Phreatobacter stygius: one gene and its partner. The protein of the gene in region 2 binds, or shares a complex with, the protein of the main gene of each other region. Links are inferred from orthologs where the notes say so. Each region holds a gene or a part of one and is shown on either strand. Other genes may lie near its edges.

What was found. Proteins that work in one complex are often made in the same cells at the same time.
Region 1: the proteins of E8M01_RS13035 (region 2) and tldD are in contact, whole or in part, in a solved structure (PDB 5NJ9), measured with the Escherichia coli proteins. The link is inferred for Phreatobacter stygius from one-to-one orthologs.

The regions. Positions count from the first base shown.
Region 1 is NZ_CP039690.1:3,574,674-3,578,591, forward strand. What follows is about bases 441-3,247. They hold tldD (metalloprotease TldD), read right to left. Parts: upstream 2,649-3,247; coding sequence 1,233-2,648; downstream 441-1,232. Other genes in these bases: E8M01_RS16835 (monovalent cation:proton antiporter-2 (CPA2) family protein), read right to left, coding at 441-1,100; E8M01_RS16845 (invasion associated locus B family protein), read right to left, coding at 2,746-3,240. Outside these bases: more of E8M01_RS16835, read right to left, coding at 1-440; coxB (cytochrome c oxidase subunit II), read left to right, coding at 3,762-3,918. UniProt on the Escherichia coli protein: Metalloprotease involved in CcdA degradation. Suppresses the inhibitory activity of the carbon storage regulator (CsrA).
Region 2 is NZ_CP039690.1:2,821,010-2,825,118, reverse strand. The notes cover bases 472-3,469. They hold E8M01_RS13035 (TldD/PmbA family protein), read right to left. Parts: upstream 2,647-3,469; coding sequence 1,297-2,646; downstream 472-1,296. Other genes in these bases: E8M01_RS13030 (DUF6101 family protein), read left to right, coding at 3,072-3,469; E8M01_RS13040 (3'(2'),5'-bisphosphate nucleotidase CysQ), read right to left, coding at 537-1,310; E8M01_RS13045 (DUF4170 domain-containing protein), read right to left, coding at 472-483. Outside these bases: E8M01_RS13050 (lysophospholipid acyltransferase family protein), read right to left, coding at 1-222; more of E8M01_RS13045, read right to left, coding at 247-471; more of E8M01_RS13030, read left to right, coding at 3,470-3,602; E8M01_RS13025 (DsbA family protein), read left to right, coding at 3,713-4,109.

The DNA of each region.
Region 1 (3,918 bases), 750 kb from region 2 along the record:
ATGGCGTTGGCCTGGGCGTCGATCAGGCCGGTGCTGCTTGCCGCCGCATAGAGCACGAAGGCAAATTCCCCGCCCTGCGCCATCATGACGGTGCGCTCGAGCGCTTCGGCATGGTCGGATTTGAGGATGCGAGCCACCGCATAGATGCCGGCCGCCTTGGCCACAATATAGGCAGCCACGTAGGTCGCGACGGTCGTCCACTCGGCGATGACGACCGATAGGTTGAGCGACATGCCGACAGCCATGAAGAACAGGCCGAGCAGAATGCCCCGGAATGGTTCGACATCGGCTTCGAGTTGGTGCCGGAAGGTTGATTCCGACAACAGTACGCCGGCGAGAAACGCCCCCATTGCCATGGACAGGCCGCCGAGCTGCAGCGCCAGCGCCGAACCGAGGACGACCAGCAGGGCGGCCGCGGTCATCACCTCGCGCGCGCCGTAGCTGGCGAGCAGCCGGAAGAATGGATTGAGAAGATAGCGGCCGGCGACGATCAGTCCGGCGATCGCCGCGACACCGATGGCGACGGCGATCAGCCGGGAGGTCAGCCCGCCCTCCGGCGTGCCAGACACTGCCGGCGCCAGGAACACCACCAGCGCCAGCAAAGGCACGATGGCGAGATCCTCGAGCAGCAGGATGGAGACCATCTTCTGGCCGGTTGGTGTGGTGATTTCGCCACGCTCCTCCAGGGTCTGCATGACGATGGCCGTCGAGGTCATCACGAAGCCGGCGCCGGCGACGAAGGAGGCCGCGACCGGGAAGCCGCCGGCGATGCCCGCCGCGGTCAGCAAGGCCGAGCAGACGCTGACTTGCAGCACGCCGAGCCCGAAAATCTGCCGCCTGAGGCTCCACAGCCGCGCCGGACGCATCTCCAGCCCGATGATGAACAGGAACATCACCACGCCGAGTTCGGCGACGTGCAGGATCGCCGCCGGGTCGGAGAAGATTCTGAGGCCGAACGGCCCGATCACCAGACCGGCCGCGAGATAGCCCAGGATCGAGCCGAGCCGCATCCGGCGGAACAGCGGTACAGCGATGACCGCGGCCGCGAGCAGGGTCACGGCGGGCACGACAAAGGCGGTGGGAGAATGTTCGACGGCCATGCGCTCGCGATGTTCGGGGGAGGGAGACGGATCCTAACTTATGCGGCGCACGGCGCCTCGGCACCCTTGGTGTTTTCCCGAGGGTGCCACGTTGACTTCAGAGACAGGGAGGGAGTGGCCGCCGGGCTGGGTTCAGCCGGTGCCGCCGACCGTGATCTTTTCCATCTTGAGGGTTGGCTGGCCGACGCCGACCGGCACCCATTGGCCGGCCTTGCCGCAGGTGCCGATGCCGGTATCGAGGTCCATGTCGTCGCCGATCATGCTGACGCGCTTCATGTCGGCGGGGCCCGAGCCGATCAGCATGGCGCCCTTGACCGGCGCGCCGATCCGGCCGTTCTCGATCCGGTAGGCCTCGGTGCATTCGAAGACATATTTGCCCGAGGTGATATCGACCTGGCCGCCGCCGAAATTGACCGCGTAAAGCCCGTTCTTCACGCTGGCGATGATCTCGTCCCGGCTGTGTGCGCCGCCGAGCATATAGGTGTTGGTCATGCGCGGCATGGGCGTATGGGCGTAGCTCTCGCGCCGGCCGTTGCCGGTTGGCGCGACGCCCATCAGGCGGGCGTTCTGGCGATCCTGCATATAGCCGACCAGCACGCCGTCGGCGATCAGCACGGTGCGGTTGGAGGCGGTGCCCTCGTCGTCGATCGAGATCGAACCGCGCCGGCCGGACAGCGTGCCGTCATCGACCACGGTGACACCCTTGGCCGCGACGATTTCGCCCATCAGCCCGGCGAAAGCCGAAGTGCCCTTGCGGTTGAAGTCGCCCTCGAGGCCGTGGCCAACCGCTTCGTGCAGCATCACGCCGGGCCAGCCGGGACCGAGCACCACATCCATTTCGCCGGCTGGCGAGGGAACGCTGTCGAGATTGACCAGCGCCTGCCGGATCGCCTGGTCGCAGGCATATTGCCAGCGCCCCTCGGTGATGAACTCGGCATAGCCGGCGCGCCCGCCGAGCCCGTGCGATCCGGTTTCCTGCCGGTCGCCGGAGCCCGCGACCGCCGAGACGTTCAGCCGGACCAGCGGGCGGATGTCGCGATAGAGCCCGCCGTCGGCGCGCAGGATCTCGACCACCTGCCAGGAGGCGGCGAGCGAGGCGGTGACCTGCCGGACCTTGGGTTCCTTGGCCCGCGCATAGGCGTCGATCGTCTCCAGGAGCTTGACCTTGTCGGCGAAGGGCGGTCCGTCGAGCGGGTTGTCGTCGCCGTACAGGCGGACATTGGTACGCACGGGAGCCGCGGCGAGCGTGCCGGAATAGCCGCCGGCGACCGCGCGCACGGTTTCGGCGGCCCGCTTGAGTGCCGCCTCCGACACGTCCGAGGAATGAGCGTAACCGATCGCCTCGCCCTTGACGGCGCGCAGGCCGAAGCCTTGGGAATTGTCGGTTCCGGCCTGTTTCAGGCGGCCGTTGTCGAACAAAAGCGATTCCGACTGGCGGTATTCCAGGAACAGTTCGCCGTCATCGGCGCCCTCGAGCGCCTTGGCGACAATGGCGCGGGTGGCGGCGGCGTCCAGATCGGCGCGGGCGAGCAGTGAGAGATCGGTCATCGGGCGTTTCAAAGCATCGCAGTCCGCCAGCCGGCGGACTTTTCCATAGGCCATATGTAGGCGGGCGCACGGCTCGGCGCGAGCCGTCCGGCGCCGATCAGGGCAGGGCGGCGAACCCGTCCTTGAAGCCATTGAGCGAAACCGGCACGCCGATTCCTTCTTCCGGCGTCTGGAAAATGATGAAGGTGGCGGTCTGGCCGGCGGACAATTGATTGAGCAGGGTGTCTTCCATGACCACCTCGGCGACGCAGCCGGACGGCAGGCACCGGACGAAGCCGGCCCGCCCGACATCGGCATTGTCGATCTTCAGGCCCAGCCCCGAAGGCAGCAGCACACCGAGCGGCGCCAGCACGCGCAGCAGCCGTGCGCGACCGTCGGCGGTCTTCAGCGCAATGATCGTCAAGGCGACATTGGGCCGGTCTTCGGCGGCGACGTTCTGCACCAGCGCGCATTGCTCGGCGCGCGAGCCGGGTGGCGTATCGCAGCGGATCTGCCAGTCGCCATGGGTGGTCCTGACCGCGCCCTGGGCCAAGGCCGGTACCGTGGCGGCACCGACCAGCGCCGCCAGCGACAGGCCGAGCGCCGCGGCCATCTGTCCGAGGCCGGACCGTCCGGGCGACCGCATCGAGAACGGCTTGGTCATTGGTAGAGCTCCCAGAAGTTGGAATTCGCCGGAACGAAAGCCTGATCGAATCGCTGAGGTCGACGGTCGGACCTGCCCGCCGAGGCGAGGGACCATCCCACCGTAACCCTGTCAAGGCTAGGCGCCAAATGCCGGTACGTCATGCGGTTCAGGCAGGGGAATGTCGCCTTTCGGAGGATTTCACCGTGCCGTCGTCGAGTTTATAACGAGTTTAGGCTAGATGTGACCGGGGCGCCGCACAGGGCCCCATCGGTCGCATTGCGAGCATGGCGTTTTTGTGTTTCAAGGGGGCCGAAAGCCCCTCCTTTCACAGTGTGCGGCGTATCCCTTGACGGTGCGCGCCCGGCCGGAAAGTGAAGGGTCTTTGCCCGCGAGGCGGCGCCCGAACGGTGCGCAAGACGCGAATGGATGAACAAGATCGGGCTCGAAATCACTTATGTGTTCGAGCCAAGGATATGGAGCGGAAGAACATGCGTGAGGCGATGCGGAACGGCGCGTCGGCGGGACGGGGCGGGGCCATGGCGCTCCTGGGCGCCGTTGCGCTGCTCGGCGCCCTTGGTCCGGCCATGGCGCAGACCCCGGGTCTCGGCCAGCCGGAGCTCGGTGGCATCAATTTCCAGGTCGCGG
Region 2 (4,109 bases):
GGCGGCCTGATATTCCGGCTTGCGCACGAAGGGCGTCAGGAAGTGCTGGCCGTGCCACATGGCGAAGATCACCGGCAGATTGGCGTCGGCATAGTCGTAAAGATTGGGCGGGTCGAAGGCGAACCGGCCGGTGTTCCAGACCAGCTTGAGATAGCCGGCCAGGAAGGAGCCCGCGGCCGAGCGGACACGCGCCGACCGGCCGAAGCGTTTCAGGAAGGACATCGGGCGAGCGACCGCTGGCCGGCGTCAGGCCGCGTCCGGATCGAGCAGGCGGTGCAGATGAACGATGAAGAAGCGCATATGCGCGTTGTCCACGGTCTGCTGGGCCTTGCCCTTCCAGGCGGCATGCGCGGTGGCGTAATTCGGGAAGATGCCGACGACCTCGAGTTTCGACAGGTCCTTGAACTCGGTGCCGTCGAGGCGCGTCAATTCGCCGCCGAAGACAAGATGCAGCAGTTGCTTGGTCTCACTGGTACCGACCATGGCGGCAGTCACTCCGTCAATTCGTGACCGTTCGCGGCGGCCGATCGAGCGCGCTATCGGATCGTGCTCGTCAGCAGCCCGTGCAGCGGAAACCCGGCGCAGACGAGCGGAACATGCACGGGAGCGGGCCTGTTATAGATGGGCACTGCACCGTCGAAACCGGTCAATGATGCGCCTGCTTCGTGCACCAAAAGATCGGCCGCCGCAAGGTCCCAGTCATGGCTTTGGCCGCCGGCAAAGCCGGCATCGATCTCGCCGACCGCAACCTTGGCGAAGCGCAGCGCCAGCGAATGAATTTTCGGCAGCACGATGGCGCCCTGCCGCTGCGCCTGTTCCACCATCGGCTTCGGCCCGGCGACCCGGGCACCCGTCAGGGTCTCGCGCGATCCTGCGACAAGGCTCCGGCCACCGACGGTGGCGCCATGGCCAAGGGCGGCGGCAAAAACGCGGCGGGCCTCGGGTTCGGCGAGCGCCGCGGCCACCGGCCGGCCGTCGCGGACCACGGCAAGCGACACGGTCCAGTCCGGCAGGCCGCCGGCAAAGGCGCGGGTGCCGTCGATCGGATCGACAATGAAGACCTGCCGCTTGCCGAGGCGCGCGGGATCGTCGGCCGTCTCCTCGGAAAGCCAGCCGAAATCCGGCCGGGCGGCGCCGAGGCGGTCCTTCAGGAACGTGTCGATGGCGATGTCGGCCTCGGTGACCGGCGAGGCGTGGGCCTTGGTCCAGGTCTTCATGCCGCGCTTGGCAAAGTCGAGCGCGATCGCGCCCGCCTCGGCCGCGAGCGCGACCAGGAGATCGCGCAGCTGCAGGTCGTCAGCGTCCGGCAATGGTCAGGCCTTCGACCAGCACGCTCGGCGCATTGGTGCCATATCTGAAACTGAGATCATTGGCCGGCGTCAGGTTCAGGAACATGTCGACCAGATTGCCGGCGATGGTGATCTCGGCCACCGGAAAGGCCAGTTCGCCGTTCTCGATCCAGAAACCGGAACAGCCGCGGGAATAGTCCCCGGTGACCATGTTGACGCCGCTGCCGATCATATCGGTGACGTAAAGCCCGTCCTTGATCGAGCGGATCATCGCCTCCGGCGTCTCGGTGCCGGCGGCCAGGTGAAGATTGGTGCTGCCCGGCGCCGGCGGCCCGCCGACGCCGCGGCTGGCGTGGCCGGTGGTCTTCAGGCCGAGTTCGCGCGCCGTCGTCGTATCCAGGAACCAGCTCGTCAGGATGCCGTCCTCGATCACCGCCAGGCGCCGGGCGGCGACGCCTTCGCCATCGAAAGGCCGGGAGCCGAGGCCGCGCGGCCTGAGCGGGTCGTCAATGATGGCGACCCCCGGCTTGAAGATGCGCTGGCCGAGCTTGTCGCGCAGGAACGAGGTCTTGCGGGCGACCGCCTGGCCGTTGACCGCGCCGGCGAGATGACCTGGAAAGCTCGCCGCCGTGCGCGGATCGAAGATCACCGGCACCTTGCGGGTATCGACCTTGCGCGGGTTCAACCGCTTGACCGCGCGTTCGCCGGCGCTAACCCCGATCGTCTCGGCGGAGGCGAGATCGGCGCGATGGCGGACCGAGGAATAGTCATAGTCGCGCTCCATGCCGGTGCCTTCGCCGGCAATGGCGGTCATCTGGAACGAGGTCCAGGAGCCGAGAGAGGCGCCTTCGAAACCGGTCGAGGTGACCAGCGCGAAGCCGCCGAGCCCGGCATTGGCACCCGCCCCACCCGATTTGCTGACGCCCGGTACGGCCAGCGCCGCGGCCTCGGCGCGGCGGGCCAGCCCTTCCAGTTCGGCAACATCAGCCAGCACCGGATCGAGCAGGTCGAGATCGGCCCAGCTGGTGGCGAGCTCGGCCGGGTCGGCCAGGCCGGCGACCGGGTCCTCCGGCGCGACCCGGGCAATGGCCACGGCCCGCTCCGCCAGGGCCGCCACATCCTCGCGCGGATCGTTGGACGAAACCGAAGCGCTGCGCCTGCCGACAAAGACGCGCAGGCCGATATCGTCGCCCTCGGCCCGATCGGTTGCCTCGACCTGGCCGTCGCGCATCTGGACGCCGACCGAGATGCCGCGCACCGCGACCACGTCGCAGGCGTCGGCACCGGCCCGGCGCGCAGCAGCGACGAGGCGGCGCGCCTGGTCGATGAGAACCTCGGTATCGAGAAGATCGGACATGAGCACGCCTGTGGCCGTCGGGAGGATCGTTCTCGTGTAGGGACCGGAGCGCGCCGATTCAAGGCGGCATGCAGGTTTTGCCTTTGGCGGAGCCGCACGATCGCGCGAGCAGCCTTCCATTCAAATCCGGCCGAAACCGGTAGTGATTGATTCATCCTGCCTCTGAAGCTTTGCGAAAGCACGTCTCCCAAGCATTCCGAAAGCAAGCATGCGAAGCCTTTCTCAAGCATAGCAAAACAACTGCATATCTTCCGATCAGATTGAGTTCCGCTTAACCGTTCGCCTTAAGCTCGCGGACAAGAAATGCTGCGACAGTCGGGATAACGACGGGGCGAGAGCTGCTCACCAAGCGGCCAAAGACCCCAGGGAGCATGCAAGTGTTGCGTCAAACGGTGCCAGGCGGAGCGTCCGCCGGGATCGAGGCCTTGTGCCTCGATCCCACCCGTCTTCCGGCCCGCTATTCCGTCCCCGACGAGGGCACCGATAGCGGCGACCGGTCGATCGACCTCTTCGACGACCGGCTGGTCATCCGCAGAACCGTCGGCGGGGCCAGGATGAAGCTGCAATTGCCGGTCACGGCCTATCGCGGTGTCGCGGTCAGGATCGGCGACGGCGCGATCCACGGCACCGACAAGGTCGAGGTCGTGCTTGCCCATGGCGACCCGAGCCTGAACGTGCCGCTGTTCGTCGCCACCGACGGCGACGACGTGGTCGCCCAATGGCAGCTCTGGGCGCGCAGATTTGCCTTGCCCCTGCTGGTGATCGAGCCGGACGGCGCCATCCGCGAGGCTTTCGAGCGGCTTGGCCAGGTGGTTCTCGGCCGGCCGGGGCCACGCCGGCGCCGGCATTCGGCGCTGCGCGCGCGCCGGCCCATGGCGCTGATGCGCCGCAAGGCCGGTGGTGCGGTGGCCGGACGGGCGGTCCATCGCGAACGGGAAATCATCGCGCGCTCGTGACCACCAAGGCGGCCTGCGGGACGCGGCCATGCATTGCATGATCGATGCGGCGTCGCCAGTGTGAGGCCGAGGCCGGCGGCACCAATGCCACGGCCGCGGAGGTCTTGGCCATGCCGATATCGCGACGCGGCATTCTGACCCAAGGGGCGCTCACAAGCGCGCTCATGCGCACGGTCATGGGCACGGTCATGGGATCAGCCGGGCTCTTCGGCCTGGGCTCTCCGGCGCGCGCCCAGATTTTTGCGCAGAGCCCCGATCCGGCCATGACGGCGGTGGATGTCGCCCAGCTGATGGTGCCCGGACCGCTCGGCGACTGCATTCTCGGTGCCCCCGACGCTGCCGTGACCATGGTGGAATATGCCTCCGCCACCTGTCCGCACTGTGCCCATTTCCACATCACCACGCTGCCGGTGCTGAAAGAGAAATTCATCGACCGGGGGCATATGCGCCTGGTGTTTCGCGAATTTCCCCTGAACCAGCTGGATCTGGCCGCCTATATCTTCGCCC